Regions from separate parts of the Shewanella sp. NKUCC06_TVS genome, predicted to be linked through region 3. Evidence: predicted binding sites of a transcription regulator. Region 3 holds the regulator's gene; each other region holds the start of a gene.

Region 1 (5,605 bases), on a different contig from region 3:
ATCGACATCAATTTGACCGCCATGATCCATTGCCAAATCCACTCTCAAACGATCTAAACCATTGAGCAATGCATCTCGAATCGCAGGATTTACTGCGTGCATTTGCACCTGTAAACGATCGCCCTCTAAACGAATATTGAGCTCAATCTTGCCCAGTTCTGGCGGATCTAACCTTAATTCAGCCTTCTTAATATGTTGATCGACTTGGAAACGAAGATGCTCTCTTAAGGGAGTAAGGATCTCCTGAGAGTGCTGCGCTAAAGAAGCCATGGGAGTGAGGGATACAGGGCCCCATTGAGTAGCACTTGCAGCCTGCGTACCCGCAACCTGCTGAGATCCTATCGCATTAATATCTTTAACTTCATGCCCCCTAAGTTCTGCCAACACACGCTGAAACACTGACGAGTCAGATTTCAAATGCTCACAATCCCCAGAGAAAGTTGCCAGCGTTGAATCCTGCGTAAATACGCCGCTCATTTTCAAGGATTCGCCACTCATACCCGCAGGCTGAGTACGACTTCCTGCAAGAGCCATAGATGAGGTCATCCCTGAACTAAATAGCGTTCCTCTTTGATCTGTGGTTGAAAGCCCAATTAAAGACGCAGGAGTTCGACCTATCGGATCCGCTTTAACAGTTTCTGCGGGAAAAATCACAGGAACAAACGGCGCTACCGCAGTCGGTGAAACGAGACTAGCCTGAGGCGTGGCGGCTAAGCCATCTTGAATAATAGGCACTGAGTTAATCTCAGTATTTAACAGTGACGGAGACAATCCCTGTGCAGCAGGAACTATAGACGCAAAAGGAGCCGAATCAATGAAACTACTATTAACATATTGATTTGAAAAAGTATCAGCATCTCTTTCTAAAGTATGTTCGCCATTCTGAGTCCACTGAGTCCCCTCTAACGGGAGAGGCGCTGCAGACAATCCGACTGGCAACCCCAACAAGGTAAATGACTCTGATTTATCTTGATCAACTGCACTTGCCACTTTAGTCATCAAGCTGGTATTTGTGCCAACAGGACGAGTTGAAAGAAGATCAGATATCATCCAAAACTCCACTTACTTGTGTTAATTGATAGGCGGCTAAACCTGGTTGTTGCGCCTTAAAGCGGCCCATTTCAGCGGCTAATTCATCACGAGCCAAGATCAACTCTTGTAGCACTTGGGAATGAACCCGCTTTAATTCTGCACGTGCCAATTTCTGCTCAATATCATGAGTCTCACCTGCCTGTTGCAGGGCTTTGATCAAAGCGATGTTCACTTTTCGGACGCTTTCCCAATCCTGAGCATCTGCATATTGGCGTAAAGCATTCGCAAAACGCGCCCACTGCTTAATTGAGATTTGTCCATCCTTCTCTGACATTCGTAATCACCTGAGTCACTGGAACTAGCGCTTCAGCACTGTTTTCGACACTGGCGCTGACAAGCTGACGGCTACAAAAGTCATAGAGACGATGTAAGCTCACGGCAACCTCACCACCATTTTCAAGGTCAAGCATAGAGTCCAAGCCATGCACGATATTAAGGCACTTATGGATACTCATTCCTTTCGCCTCAAACCTTTGGTATTCCATATGGCCAGCGGTCCGCTCTAGTTCTTCCAATAAACCATCAAGTAACATACGCACCATGTCATGGGTTGTTGCTGCCGCTACTTGTGCATCTAAAGCGGTTTGCTTGTAGGCATTAAATGGATCGTACTCATTTAACATTTTTTACTGCTTCCTATGAAAACAACTGACTTGCGGAATTAAACTGATTAATGGTGGATTCCATTGCCGTAAACTGGGTTAAATAAATCTGATACTTTTGATTCATTTGATAATCATGGCGCGCCATACTGTCATTCACACTTTTAATCTGCTTATTTAGCGCTTCCTGCTTTTGATCGATATAGCCATTGAACTGTGTAAAAGGTTTTAGGGTCTTTTCTATGCTTTTGATATAACTGTCAGGACCAGTAAACATGGCTTGTACTTTTTCTGGATCACTTTTAAAGCTATCGGTCAGCTTAGCATCATCAATTTTCAGTTTTCCGTCTCGTCCAATCTCAATCCCGATATCAGACAAACGCATGCCATTAGCAGCCGTTGCAAATACAGAATCACGTAATTTAGACTGGAGAAGGCGAATAGAGGTATCCCCCTTCAACACACCAATTTGCGCTTCACTCACTGCAGTGGTTTTGTCTTCCTTATCTTTATCGGAAGAGCCAGAGTCAGAGGTTTTAACGCCCATAGAACGAGTTAATTGATTAATTTGCGTCATTAAAGAATTAAATGAATCGACAAAATCCTTAACCGCTTTCTTATTCGCTTCAAAATCGTCTGTGACTTTAATCATGCTGCTTTCACCAGCCGCATGCACCTTGACTAATTCGAGGCTGACACCATCAACAACATTTTCTAGATAGTTACTACTGCTGGTAATACTGATACCGTTTAATGTGAGTTCCGCATCTTGTGCTGCACGACGTTCTGTCATGCCCCAATCGGCACCGTTAAACTCTACCTTCACTTGATTCGCGACACCCGATTCCTTTGAAGACAGCATAAATTCGATTTGGTTACCTGTGCGCACTAATGACGCTTGTACACCAGGATTACCCACTTGTTTATTGATCACATCGCGTAACTGAGACACAGAAATAGCCGCACCGCCATTAACCGTTGCCAAATCAATTTCCATACGCTTAGTCGGATCACTACCGACTTGAATACTGATAATACCCGACGTTGGCAACAATTCACTTTCAGAGGAATAGGCTTTAGTCAGTTGATGCGCTTGCGCAAGTTTATGCACACTCAAATCATAGTTGCCCTTAGGCGCATCAGATTTAACTGTCGCGGTCGCATTCTCGCCCGTAACCGTAGCAATTTTGCCTTTAGCTGCATCGCCACCCATTTCACTCAGCTTAGTGGCCATCTTCTTCATATTATTTTCGAGCAACGTATAAGCATCTAACTGTGTTTTGCTGGCAGTTAGCTTACCTTTGTAAAGCGTATCTTTACCTGCGCGGTCTGCGCCAATCAGTTGCTGAGCAAATTGTGCTGCATTCATACCTGAAATCATGACTACCTCCACTCGTTCTAGAGCAAAACGCATGCCAAAAACAAGCTACTGTTTTTAAATGAATTTAAATAATTAACTGGCCCCAACACAGCTAAATACTTCCGCATGAACACTTAAACAGGAAAACCATCTTCCACTTTGTGTTATCGAAAATTACCCCCCTAAAACATGAACCTTATAGGTTTCAATCTCGGGTTTAGCGACTATCGACCAATACATAAACCGTGGCTAAAATAAAAATGCCAGTCAGCGCAACTAACTGGCATTTTAGCCGTGACCAATGACATCACTTGCCCAATAACATTAACGCAATAGACCCATGACTAAACCCGTATTCTGGTTAGCTGAAGACAGTACCGTTGTACCCGCCTGAACTAATAATTGATTACGTGTCATATTGGCAGATTCAACCGCGAAATCGGCATCCATAATACGGCCGGCAGCGGCTTTAGTATTTTCAGTTACGCTGGCAAGGTTAGCCGCAGTATGGCCAAGACGGTTAATGTTGGCACCTAAGGTTGAACGTTCTGTCCCCACTTTAGCCAAGAAGGTATCAACAGCCCCGATAGCCGTATTGGCGGCTGCAGAAGTCAACAAATCACCAGTAACAGTCTTATCAATAGCACCTAAGGTAACTGACATTTGCTCTGCTCCATCCGAGCCAATCTGAAAGGTCACACCTTTGACGAGTACACCATCAGTAGCATCTTTAAATAAGTTATTACCCGCATAGGTTGTATTTTCTACAATACGGGTAATTTCTGCATTTAATTGCTTAAACTCATCATCCAACGCTTTTAAATCTGCTGTAGAGTTAACGCCGTTTGATGCTTGAGTCGCCAATTCTTTCTGGCGGTTAGCAATAGTCGTTAATTCTTCTAACGCACCATCAGCGGTTTGCAGCATAGAGGTCGCATCAGAAATATTGCGTGAAGCCGTTTCCATGCCCTTTACGTTAGCGCTCATGCGGTTAGCAATTTGCAAACCCGCAGCATCATCAGATGCGCTATTGATACGTAAACCCGTCGACAAACGCTCCATAGCATTAGTTAATAGATTATTGCTTTTATTAACAGCACCTTGTGCAACAATTGACGCGTAATTAGTGTGAACACCTAACATATCAGCTCTCCTAGAAAAACAGTTATCTTAGCTATGCCTGAATCCCGGTATAGCTCCATAACTAAGTAAGGCGACAGCAACAGCGCAAAACTAAAACTTATTAAAAAATAGATGGGATCACCTCTATAAAAACAGACTTAAATGGCATCCACAAAACGCCATAAAAAATGCCAGCAAGCTAAGCTTACTGGCACTTAAAACTAACTCAACTCGGCGTAATTAACGCAGTAGCCCCATCACTAAACCTGTATTTTGGTTAGCAGAAGACAGTACCGTTGTACCCGCTTGAACTAATAATTGATTGCGTGTCATATTGGCAGACTCAACCGCGAAATCGGCATCCATAATACGTCCAGCGGCGGCTTTGGTATTTTCAGTCACACTGGCAAGGTTAGCTGCAGTATGTCCAAGACGGTTAATGTTGGCACCTAGGGTAGAACGTTCTGTACCGACTGCTGCGATAAAAGTATCAACAAGGGCAATTGCCGCATTCGCGCCAGTAGTTAAATCACCAGCAGCCAGCGCTGCATCATCTATGGCTGTTGTTGTAACAACCAATTTTTCACCCGTTCCAGCACCAATTTGGAAGGTAACACCAGCCTCCAACTTGGTGAATAAGTTATTACCGGCATAAGTTGTATTATCGAGAATACGGGTAATTTCGGTGTTTAATTGAGTAAACTCATCATTCAGAGCCGTTAAATCATCAGCAGAGTTAACACCGTTTGCCGCTTGAGTGGCGAGTTCTTTCTGGCGATTAGCAATGGTCGTTAATTCTTCTAACGCACCATCAGCAGTTTGTAGCATAGAGGTCGCATCAGAAATATTACGTGAAGCGGTTTCCATACCTTTAACGTTAGCGCTCATGCGGTTAGCAATTTGCAAACCAGCAGCATCATCAGATGCGCTATTGATACGTAAACCTGTCGATAAACGCTCCATTGCATTAGTCAATAGATTATTGCTTTTGTTAACAGCACCTTGAGCAACAATTGAAGCGTAATTAGTGTGAACACCTAACATATAAGTTCTCCATTAAATAACGAGTAGCGGGGTTAGACCTGAGTTCAGGGATAACTAACTAAAGCGACCACACAAGCGCTTAACTAAAACCTATTTAAAAATAGAGTGTATGACACTATAAAAACTAGACTGAAATGGCATGCGCAAACACCATAAAAAATGCCAGCAAGCTAAGCTTACTGGCATTAAAACTAACACTGACTAATTGAATAAAATTAGCGCAGTAAGCCCATCACTAAACCCGTATTTTGGTTAGCTGAAGACAGTACCGTTGTACCTGCTTGAACTAATAATTGATTGCGGGTCATATTGGCAGATTCAACCGCAAAGTCGGCATCCATAATACGGCCTGCAGCGGCTTTAGTGTTTTCGGTAACGCTCGCTA
Region 2 (5,605 bases), on a different contig from region 3:
GCGAAGCCCTACAAGATGGCAATAAAGGTGATCGGATCAGAGTCAAAAATAGCAGTTCAAACAAAGAACTAGATGCTATAGTCACAGGCATTGGCGAAGTTGAAGTAAGAATGTAAAATAATCTAAAGCTTTTTTGTAAGCTGCCGATACCCCAGTTAAGAAATCCCGTACACACGACGCTGGAGCCTAAAATGGCAATTGATATTAGCAAACTCAACACTGCAACGACTGCGCAAGTTCGTTCAGGTGCAACGAAAACGAGCAGCGATCAATCTGCTCAAGTTGCTACAAAATCGACAACACCACAAAGAAGCGACTCTGTGGTCATTACGGCCCAGGCACAACAACTTCAAGGAGCTCAGACTAAAATGGCTAGCCTTCCTGAAGTTGATCAAAAGAAAGTAGCAGAAATCAAACAAGCTATTGCCGAAGGTCGCTATAAAATTGACCCAGAAAAGTTGGCTGCCAATATTGCAAGTTTTGAAGCCGAACTTAATGACTTAAATAAAGAGTAACTATGACTGAAATAGCTAAACTGGTAGATCTACAACACGCCCATTTGGCTGTTCTTAAGCAAATCATACTCAAGGAAAAAGGCGCTTTGGTTGACCAAAACGCCGATTTACTGCTTTCCCTTGCTAACGAAAAATCGCAATGTCTGAAAGAACTAAAGACTAATGATGATATTCTGGCAAAACACAGTGATAAATCGCTACTCACTCAGCAAGTCGAACTCGTGCATAAAATGGCCGAGATCAAAGACGCATTGACTGAATGCAAAGAATTAAACGAACAAAATGCCAGTTTAATTGAGATGAATTTAGCGAGTTTAAATCGCTTTGCTCAAGCTTTACAAGCCAGTAGAAACGCCTCCAGCCTCACCTATAACGATAAAGGCAAGACCTCGACTATCTCAAGTTTAGGCAATGATTTAAAGGCCTAACAAGCGCATCACTCCCACTTAGCATTCCCTTTTCTAAGCTCTGATTAGATCTTAATGTCTTGTACAAAAAGAAAAGCCGCGTTAATACGCGGCTCAATACATGCTGTTGAACATACATTCAATAACGCTAGAAATACGTCACTTCCTTCACTCGTTGTGGACGGTTCTGTTGTTGATAAAGCGCCCAAACCTGTGAAAAATCAAGTTCTAACTCAGTCACATAATGCTCGCCTGCTGGATAACTCTTAACGACTCGTGCGCCGCGGATCACGCCAGAAACTGACGCTTTGACATTATCGTCCGTCAACATCCAATCACTAACACTGCTGTTTGCCGTTATTTTCTGCCCATAAACTTGTTCCGCTAATTCACGATAAGCCACAATTTTTGATGCCTGCATAGCCATCAACACTCTTTGTGATTGCTCTTTAGCCGGTTGAGTCGCTAAGGGCGCATATCCTATAGCCGTTAACTTAGGAAAACTCGGCGGCGGCACATCTTCCCATTGCACATATCTATCTTTAGCAGCGCAGCCAGTTAGCATTAGCCCCGTGATAAGTAATAAAAGGTAGTGTTTCATTTTCCATCTCCTAAGACACGTACTTCATTCATGCCCGGACTCGCCTGACGATATAAGATGCCATTTTGTGACACAATTTGCTCCGAAGGCTGCATGTAGTTTGCCAACTCTTTTTGAGTCACAAAAGTTTGAGATGCCGATACCACGCGATTGTTACTAATGTTCACAATCCGAGTATTGATCGCCATACCATTGGTTACTACGCTCATAGTCGAAACGACAAGATGCTCAACAGGAAGATCTTTCGACAATTTTTGCCAATCTCGCGTCAAAATAAAATCCCCGTCAGATGTGACTCTCAAGCCATCAGCTAAGTTTAAATCCACCACATTAAACTGAAAGCTATGGAGCGACGTCATTAATCCTTGCTGTAACTGTTGCGCTAACGCATTAGTGCCATTCAAATCGCCCACTAATACTGGTGTTGCAACTACGATAGGTTGATCAGCACGCAAAGCATCATTTTGCTTAACGAGCTCAGTCACTATTCGCTGTGCTAAATGGTTGATCACTGCCGTTGGCGGCAACCCATTGCCATCCACTAAACTCGGTTTGGGCGGCGTAACCGGTTTAGCTACACATCCACCTAACATTATCAATGTTAAGGGAATAATCACACGCTTTAGCATTGGATTTACCTCATCTATGGGTGCATTGGCAGTCAAGTGACTCACTTTCTAAGCTTCAAATTTTTAATGAGTAACAAAAACCAGCAATCTTCGGACCAATATTAACCTCAGTCCGACAATATTCTTCTATTACCCAGTATATCGACTGTAACAATGGAAACTTTATCAAAAGTTCTCATACTCAGGCACGAAATTTGCTTTATTGCCATATTAGGTTAAGAGTCAGAAAACTGGCTCGATTGGTAATATCGCCATTAGCTTAGCGATAAGGATTGAATTGATGCACATACCAGGTTCAGCTTCGCTCATCATTTTGAGCCTTTTACTACTTTCTTTGCCCACCAGAGCCGAATGGATAGAAGCCAGCGGAGAAGCAACTATTATCAATGGTAATACAGCTCAAGCAAGGGAAGAAGCAATTAATCAAGCTGTTAGCTATGCGACATTAAGCACAGGTATTCAAATATCCAGCGAGCAACAAACCTCTAATGGTAACCTCACACAAAATAACTTTGCGATAAATCGCAACGCCCAAGCCATAAACATCCAACTCGTAAGTGAACAAATTCAGGGAAATAAAATATATGTATCCCTACGCCTCGATCTAAATGATGATCCAACACAACAGTGTCCTAATGGCCAATTAAAGGCCGCTATTTTAATACCTCAAACACAAATAAAAGATCGTTCTCAGCTTAGATATGGACAACTTTCAGGCTTTGAAGAGGTCATTTCAGAGGCGTTAGGGAACACTATAGAAGATTACTCTTCAACTGGCTTTAGTCACATCCATGCTAACGAGCGACTCGATATTGAACAAGACCTAGTGGATATTCGCGGTTATCGACTCCCAAGCTGGCTCAGTGAAATTACCGACAGCCAATATATTCTTCAACCGCAGATCATTGATATATCGATAGAGCCTGTACAACCCACCTTCTTAGGATTTTGGGATGAAGCTCCGCTAAGGCAATTTCAATTCAAACTCAGCCTCTATCATGGGATCAGTGGCGAAGAGGTCTGGAGCAAAAGCTACAGCACATCGGCCCCATGGGAATTTGAAGAACAGGCTATCATTGCTCCCAACAGTAATAGATTCTGGCGTTCCTCCTATGGAAAAAGTATTACTCAATTAATATTGCAAGCTACCCGAGATTTAGACAGCACACTTAATTGCAGGCCATTACTTGGCCAAGTCGTTAGCCGACAAGCAGACAGGATTATATTAAATCTAGGCCGTAAACATGGCATTCGTGTCGGTGATAAATTCCAAGTAGTATTACAACAAAACTTACCCGATAGACTCAATGAAATGCGCGCCGTCGCGACCAAAAGTCGTGCAACGGTAAAAATTGAGCAAGTAAGCGAAGAAAGCGCTACCGCAGTACTTGTAGACCAAAATGCCGCCTACAATGTACAGATAAACGACATAGCGCTTAAGATTTAAGCAACTAAATCATAAGCCTTTTAATCAAAGATAAAACCAGTATAATCACTGTCGTCTCTTCATAGCTCAACAGGATAGAGCAGCCGCCTCCTAAGCGGCCGATCGGGGTTCGAGTCCCTGTGGAGAGACCATAAGTCACTTTTTATTTATAAAATTCAATAATTTACGAAAAATTAAAAATCCTGTGCCGCCTATGTGCCACCATAGGAATGACGTTTTTTAGAATTTTTTTTTCGTAACATTTTCAAAAATCCTCGTTTTGCCCTGTTCATCTCAGTTATGGACAATTAACACTATTTCTAATACTTTTCCCTATGAGTTAACGAACAGGGAAAACAGGTTTATGACGGAAATTTCATCACAAAAAAAATTCACTCAAACACTCGAAGAGATCATCGAGCAATATTCGATTTCCGAACAACCCGAATTTTTAAAAGTCCTTACCGCCCTCCCAGACTCTCCAGATAAAGACAAAATGTTCGAAGATATGGATGAGGTATTTCGTGCCATAACTTCACCCTCTGAACTATCCAGCAAACTCCCCAAAGGCACAACTGAAGATTCGGCAGCAAAAGAGCTGGCAAAAATTCCAGACAGTCAGAAAATCCTTAGTGAAGAACAACAGAAAATGGTGGAGATATTTATTGAAATGCTATCTTCATCATCGGGCAATGACTCTCAGATCGATATGAACAATGTACGAAGGTTCGCAAATGCCAATTTTCCGCTTTCATCAGACACTAATGATGAAGATGAAGCTGTATTACTAAACTTACTCAACAGCCAACCAGAGGCCATAGCTGAGTTTATGCAAGCGATGATGGCGTGCCACATGGCTGGAATGACCAAAGCAGCCAATCTACTAAGTCGCCTTTTTGCACAGCACGTATTGGTCATTGAAAACGAAAGCTATCTGACACTTCAAACTGACATAACTAAGCATAAAGAATTATTCGACAAAGCTTCTAAATCTGGAAGTTCAGGAAGAAATAAGCGTCATGGCACTAGAGATAAAGTCGTGGCCTACGCCATCCAACTTTATAATCAACGAAATTATGATAATCCTCACCAAGCAGCACAGATGATTACAGAACAAGTCCTTGATTTCGCGAAAAGCGTTGGTTACTCATTTTCTTCACCATATCAAGCAACTAGAACAATTAATAGTTGGCTGAGTTCGCAACAAACCAATAGATAATTTAAACGGACTGTCTCAATGCTTAATCATAAAACCGCTCTAGTTACTGAACTATTCTCTACAGGACAGTATCCAATTTTTAGCGCATTCGCTGATCTGTTGATTGAATTGTTTACTGAGGATGAAAGCAACATTTGTGAATCCGATATGGAGATGCTCTCAATTGCATTGGGTGATGGCGCTCATAAGTTGTATATAGAAGCGCGTTCAAAAACTAGGCCATCAGATAAAATTGATTCTATTTTCAATAATTTCATTAAGCTGAAAATTGAAATTTTGACCTCAATCTTTACTAGAGGAACTGAGCTACCAACAAGGTCAAATCAAGCGGTTACAAAACTACTATTGAGGCAGTATCAAAATGTTCTCGACAATATTGAAATTAGAAGACAACAAGCAGTCCAAGAAAAACAAGCTAAAGAGTTAGCCGAGAAAAAGGCTCAAGTAGATGAACTCCTGAAAAAGCAGCTAGCAGCGGAACAAGCCTATCAAGCAAGTCACATTGATTTTAATGATTTCGGAATTCACTGCGTTAAGAAAAGCTCACGAGTCGACAAACTTCTTAGCCAACTTCGCAAAAAGCCAATCACTCAAGAAGAAATGGCATGGCTTTCTGACGTAGGCTTCTCCAATGAACTTATTGAGCAAAAAAATCATATTCAATTAGCTCACCAGCATTATCAAAACTGGAAACAGAAAAACATGCCTTGGGAGCTGGTCAATGCAAGTGCAGCCTATAGAAAAGGTGGCGAACTAAAGAAAATCCGAAAGACACTAAATGAACAATATCCATTTGCCCATTCAGGGA
Region 3 (5,605 bases):
GCTCAGGGCAGATCAGGGCAAGCTAAACAAGGAAACTGGCAAGGTTGTATTAGAAAATAATGTTATTATCGATGCCATTAGCCCAGAAGAACCGATTCAGACCTTGTCCACCAGTTATCTGGAACTCGATCTCAACACTATGATAATGACCTCTGACCGTACCATTTACGTCACAGGGAAAGATTTTAATATTCAAGGCCAAGGCCTTTATGCCGACCTCAACGCGCAAGAAGTGCAATTGACCAGTCAGGTAGTAGGAACATATGAAGCAAAATAACGTATTACTTGCCAGCCTAATGCTAATTATGAGCATGAGTGCTTTCGCGAAAGTGGGCGACTTAAAGCAAGAAGTCAAAATTAAAGCTGTGAGCCAAACTGCGGATATCAAAAACAACCAGATCATCTTCTTTGGTCCAGTTGAAGTTACCCAAGGCTCAATAAAAATCCAAGCAAATGAACTGCGTGCATTTTCCGCTGAAGGTGAAAATAGCAAAACTTTGGTCGCCACAGGCAACCCTGCTACGTATAGCCAAATATTAGACGATGGTCGCCCAGCATCGGCAAGCGCGAAAGAAATTCGTTACGATATGGCAAGCCGCACCTTAACACTGAAAGGTATGGCGTCATTAGATCAAGCAGGTAGCCAAGTTACAGGCAATTTAATCCGCTATAACATGATTCAACAGAAATTGATGGCCGAGAGTACTGGCAGTGGTGACGATCGCGTGATCACTATTATTCAGCCTGAAAACTATCAAGATGATGCTAAATCAGACGCTCCGGCGGATAAACCTGTAAAAAAGCAGGACTCTAAATGACCCAAATCACCTTAAGAGCACAAAATCTGGCGAAAAGTTACAAGAGTCGCCAAGTGGTTAAAGACGTCAGTCTGACGGTAAAAACCGGTCAAGTCGTTGGCCTACTCGGTCCAAACGGTGCAGGTAAAACCACGACTTTTTACATGGTTGTCGGGCTAGTGAAGAGCGATAAGGGACATATCTTTATCGACGATGATGATTTAACCGCAGATCCTATGCATCTGCGTGCCCGCAAAGGCATAGGTTACTTACCGCAGGAAGCCAGTATCTTTCGTAAGCTAACTGTTCATGACAACATCATGGCCGTACTGCAAACTCGTAAAGAACTTAAAAACGAAGAACGAGAAGAAGAACTAGAACATCTGCTCGAAGAGTTTCATATCACCCACATCCGTGACAGCCAAGGCATGTCATTGTCGGGTGGCGAACGTCGTCGCGTCGAAATTGCGCGGGCTTTAGCCGCTAATCCTAAGTTCATTTTGCTCGATGAACCGTTTGCCGGCGTCGATCCTATTTCGGTTATCGACATCAAGAAGATTATCGAACAACTCAAAAGTCGCGGCCTTGGCGTACTGATCACAGACCATAATGTCCGCGAGACATTAGATGTATGTGAACATGCTTATATTGTGAGTCACGGAAACCTGATTGCCGAAGGAACTCCAGCAGAGATCTTAGACAATCAGCAAGTTAGGGCTGTGTACTTAGGTGAACAATTCAGGCTATAGTTACTCGAGCGAAGCCTATGGAGACAATTTATACCGCCATTGGGCTTCACTCAAAATGATAATAAGCGACCTCCTCCAACAATAATAACGTAGGGATCAGCGGTAACATGAAAGCGTCACTCCAGCTCAAACTGGGTCAACAGTTAACCATGACGCCACAATTACAACAGGCCATACGTCTGTTGCAACTGTCGTCATTAGAACTGCAGCAAGAGATCCAGCAAGCATTAGATTCTAATCCCCTTCTCGAGCTGGAAGAGGATCAATTCGACGCCACTAAAACCCCTGTAAACCAAACGCTATCCGATACGGACTTCAGTGAATCTAGCACTCTGCCACCAGAAAAAGACAGCTCCACCATAGACACGGCAGAGTCGCTAACCAAAGAATCCATGCCCGATGAGCTCCCCATGGACACCACATGGGATGAAGTGTTTACCGCCTCCCCAAACTCAGGCCCCGGCGGCAGTCGTGAAGACGATATGCCCTTCCAAGGCGAGACCAGTGAAGGTTTGTACGAACACTTAGAATGGCAAAAAAACCTCACGCCGTTTTCTGAAACCGATTTAGCCATTGCCACCGCCATTATTGATGCCATCGACGATCAGGGCTATCTCACCCAAAGCACTGAAGAAATTCTCGAAGCCATGGGCAATCCTGAAGTTGAGCTTGACGAAGTCGAAGCCGTACTCAAGCGCATTCAGCATTTTGATCCCATAGGCGTTGCCGCCCGCGATTTAAGTGAATGCCTGTTGATCCAACTGTCGCATTTCGCCGCTGATACTCCCAACCTAGAAAACGCCCGTATGCTGATCAAAGATCATTTAGATCTGATCGCCGCCCGTGATTTTAGGTTATTGATGCGTAAAACTAAATTAAAAGAAGATGAATTAAGGGATGGTATAGCACTTATCCAAACCCTCAATCCTCGCCCAGGTTTGTTGATCACGCCCAATAATGACGAATACGTTATCCCAGATGTGTCTGTGTCGAAGAAAAATGGCCGCTGGGTTGTTGAGCTTAATCCTGACTGCATGCCAAAAATCAATGTAAATCAACATTATGCTTCTATGGCACGCAGTACCAAAAACCAAGCCGATAGCCAATTTATTCGCGGCCATCTGCAAGAGGCTAAATGGTTTATTAAGAGCTTAGAAAGCCGTAACGATACTTTGCTTAAAGTTGCTAATTGCATAGTGCAATATCAGCAGGGTTTCTTTGAGTACGGTGAAGAAGCCATGAAGCCTATGGTGCTTAACGATATTGCCGAAGCGGTAGAAATGCATGAGTCCACCATCTCACGGGTCACAACTCAAAAATACATGCATACCCCTAAGGGACTTTTTGAACTAAAATACTTCTTCTCTAGCCACGTCGGTACTGACGATGGTGGTGAGTGCTCATCCACAGCAATCAGAGCCTTTATAAAGAAACTGGTGGCAGCGGAAAACCAGAAAAAACCATTAAGCGATAGTAAGATGGCTCAACTTCTGGCAGAACAAGGGATCAACGTAGCCCGCAGAACCATTGCGAAGTACCGAGAGGCTATGCTTATTCCACCTTCTAATCAGCGTAAAAGTTTATAACCTACAGTGGATATCGGAGGACGTTTCTATGCAAATAAACCTAAGTGGGCACCATATCGAAATTACCGAATCGTTACGTGCATATGTAGAAGAAAAGTTTTCAAAACTTGAACGCCATTTCGAACAGATCAATAATGTGCACGTTGTGCTCAATGTTGAGAAAATGCAGCAGATTGCCGAAGCGAGAATAAACCTCATAGGTGGTGAAGTTTTTGCGACTTCAGAGCATGCTGACATGTATGCCGCTATAGACGCCCTGATTGACAAGCTTGACCGTCAGGTTATTAAACACAAAGAGAAGTTAACAAAACACTAATAATGGAACTTTGTACCATACTGCGGCCGGAGTGCACTACCTGCGCCACTCCGGGCAGCAAGAAAAAGGTACTGGAACTCATCAGCGACTTAGTCGCTGCCCAGTACCCGACCCTCTCATCTCAAGAGATATTCGAAAGCCTAGTGGCGCGCGAAAAGATGGGGAGCACAGGTATAGGTAACGGCATCGCCATTCCACATGGTCGACTAGCCGATATAGATCAGCCCATTGCCATACTAATTAAGTGTGAAGAGCCGATAGCATTTGATGCTATCGATAAGCAACCTGTTGATATTTTATTTGCACTACTGGTGCCTGCAGACCAATGTCAGCAGCACTTAAGTACCTTGTCTTGCATGGCCGAAAAGCTGAGCGACAAGCAAATATTAAAGCAATTACGCAAGACGCATGATGAAACGGAACTCTATCAGGTAATCACTGGATGAAACTGGTCATAGTGTCGGGCCGCTCAGGCTCAGGCAAATCTGTCGCCCTTAGGGTACTCGAAGATCTCGGCTATTATTGTGTCGATAACCTTCCCTTGCCATTGATTGGCAGTTTGCTTGAGCAACTCAAAGGCAGTAACGATCTCGTCGCCATCAGTGTCGACGTGCGTAACATGCCTGAGCAGGATAAGGTCTTAGTAAAACAACTCGCTAGCCTACCTCCAGATACTGAGTTAACGAGCTTCTTCCTTAACTCCAGCGATAAAATTCTGCTTAAGCGTTACAGCGAAACCCGCCGTTTGCATCCTTTGTCGAAGAGCCGAGTCTCTTTGCAAGAAGCGATAAAGCTGGAGGGAAAACTGCTCGAGCCTATGTCAAAACTGGTCGATCACTACATAGATACGTCGAATCTGAATATCTATGATTTAAGCGACCAAGTCAGACAAATTCTCCTTGGTAGTGTCGATAAAGAACTCGTGATCAACTTCGAGTCCTTTGGCTTTAAGCACGGAATGCCCACCGAAGCCGACTTTATGTTCGATGTGCGCTTCCTGCCCAATCCCCACTGGGAGCTGGCGCTGCGGCCATTGACTGGCTTAGATGAACCCGTAGCTGAGTTCTTAAATCGCCAACCACTGGTCAATAAGTTCATCTGGCAAATCGAAAATTTACTGGAGACTTGGCTGCCACACCTCGAGCGTAACAATCGCAGTTATTTAACTGTGGCCATTGGCTGCACAGGTGGACAGCACAGATCGGTTTACGTCGCAGAGCAATTGGCAAAACGCTTTAGTAACGGTAAACATAAAGTTTATGCCCGTCATCGAGAGCTCAATAATGCCAAAGCTTGAACGTCAGATAACCATCTGTAATAAGCTCGGTTTACATGCCCGTGCCGCCACTAAGTTGGTGGTACTGGCTTCCGAGTTTGATGCGACCATCACCTTAATCCAAGGCGATAAACAAGCATCGGCCGCCAGTGTACTTGGATTACTAATGCTTGAAACTGGCATGGGTAAGACCATCAAGCTTATCGCCGAAGGCCCAGATGCAGAGCCGGCTCTCGATGCCATTTGTGCCTTAATCGACGCTAAGTTTGACGAAGCCTGTTAGTTTCACTTCACACTAAGCACTTCATAGTTAGATTCACTTCATGTCTAGTTTAAAAAACTTGCCATTCAGACATGGCAAAACATTTGTCGCTCAACGATACAAGCTACTGGCGATTACACTAGCGGTCATTGCGCTGGCCTTACCTTAGCCGCCTTAATCTGTGTCATCGACTGACGCTTAGTCACCGCTAAATCATAGCCCAACACCAAGATCTCAAACCAATTTGCCGCACAATGGAGGACAAATGCCCGTAGATAATGCAGAAAACGATCACACCGGACATAGTCTTGACCAGTTAAACCAAGCGCTTAGCAGCGGCATGTTCGTACACGTGCGCAATATGCTGCAAAAAATGGCCGCCTCAGATATCGCGCTGATCTTAGAATCATCACCGCCAAGTGCCAGACAAGTACTGTGGCAGCTCATCGATCAGGAACAAATAGGCGACATACTCGATGAGTTGAGTGAAGAACTCAAAGACCCACTGATCCGCAGCATGAGCCCTGAGCGAGTCGCGAAAGCGACAGCAAGCATGGACACCGACGATCTCGCCTATATTCTGCGTAGTCTGCCCGACGCCGTTTACAAACAGGTGTTG

The links. The regulator sigma-54, encoded in region 3, starts transcription at its own class of promoters, with help from an activator protein. The targets are predictions, from matches to a motif close to GTTGGCACGNNNNTNGNNT.
Region 1: the regulator sigma-54 is predicted to act here: its motif matches at 3,096-3,114, upstream of fliD (flagellar filament capping protein FliD).
Region 2: the regulator sigma-54 is predicted to act here: its motif matches at 2,334-2,352, upstream of KO531_RS08900 (flagellar assembly protein FlgT).

What each region holds. Positions count from the first base shown of each region.
Region 1 covers NZ_JAHKQX010000018.1:61,434-67,038, forward strand. Annotated here, with positions in the region: gene KO531_RS18425 (flagellar hook-length control protein FliK) at 1-1,050, opposite strand, end outside; gene KO531_RS18430 (hypothetical protein) at 1,040-1,366, opposite strand; gene fliS (flagellar export chaperone FliS) at 1,335-1,715, opposite strand; gene fliD (flagellar filament capping protein FliD) at 1,729-3,075, opposite strand; gene KO531_RS18445 (flagellin) at 3,379-4,197, opposite strand; gene KO531_RS18450 (flagellin) at 4,417-5,220, opposite strand; gene KO531_RS18455 (flagellin) at 5,436-5,605, opposite strand, start outside.
Region 2 covers NZ_JAHKQX010000006.1:155,138-160,742, forward strand. Annotated here, with positions in the region: gene flgA (flagellar basal body P-ring formation chaperone FlgA) at 1-116, shown strand, start outside; gene flgM (flagellar biosynthesis anti-sigma factor FlgM) at 192-515, shown strand; gene KO531_RS08885 (flagellar protein FlgN) at 518-943, shown strand; gene KO531_RS08890 (LPP20 family lipoprotein) at 1,071-1,523, opposite strand; gene KO531_RS08895 (FlgO family outer membrane protein) at 1,520-2,152, opposite strand; gene KO531_RS08900 (flagellar assembly protein FlgT) at 2,433-3,599, shown strand; tRNA gene KO531_RS08905 (tRNA-Arg) at 3,655-3,730, shown strand; gene KO531_RS08910 (hypothetical protein) at 3,943-4,797, shown strand; gene KO531_RS08915 (hypothetical protein) at 4,816-5,605, shown strand, end outside.
Region 3 covers NZ_JAHKQX010000004.1:76,779-82,383, forward strand. Annotated here, with positions in the region: gene lptC (LPS export ABC transporter periplasmic protein LptC) at 1-277, shown strand, start outside; gene lptA (lipopolysaccharide transport periplasmic protein LptA) at 264-818, shown strand; gene lptB (LPS export ABC transporter ATP-binding protein) at 815-1,546, shown strand; gene KO531_RS05775 (RNA polymerase factor sigma-54) at 1,654-3,132, shown strand; gene hpf (ribosome hibernation promoting factor) at 3,161-3,448, shown strand; gene ptsN (PTS IIA-like nitrogen regulatory protein PtsN) at 3,451-3,894, shown strand; gene rapZ (RNase adapter RapZ) at 3,891-4,745, shown strand; gene KO531_RS05795 (HPr family phosphocarrier protein) at 4,732-5,007, shown strand; gene mgtE (magnesium transporter) at 5,252-5,605, shown strand, end outside.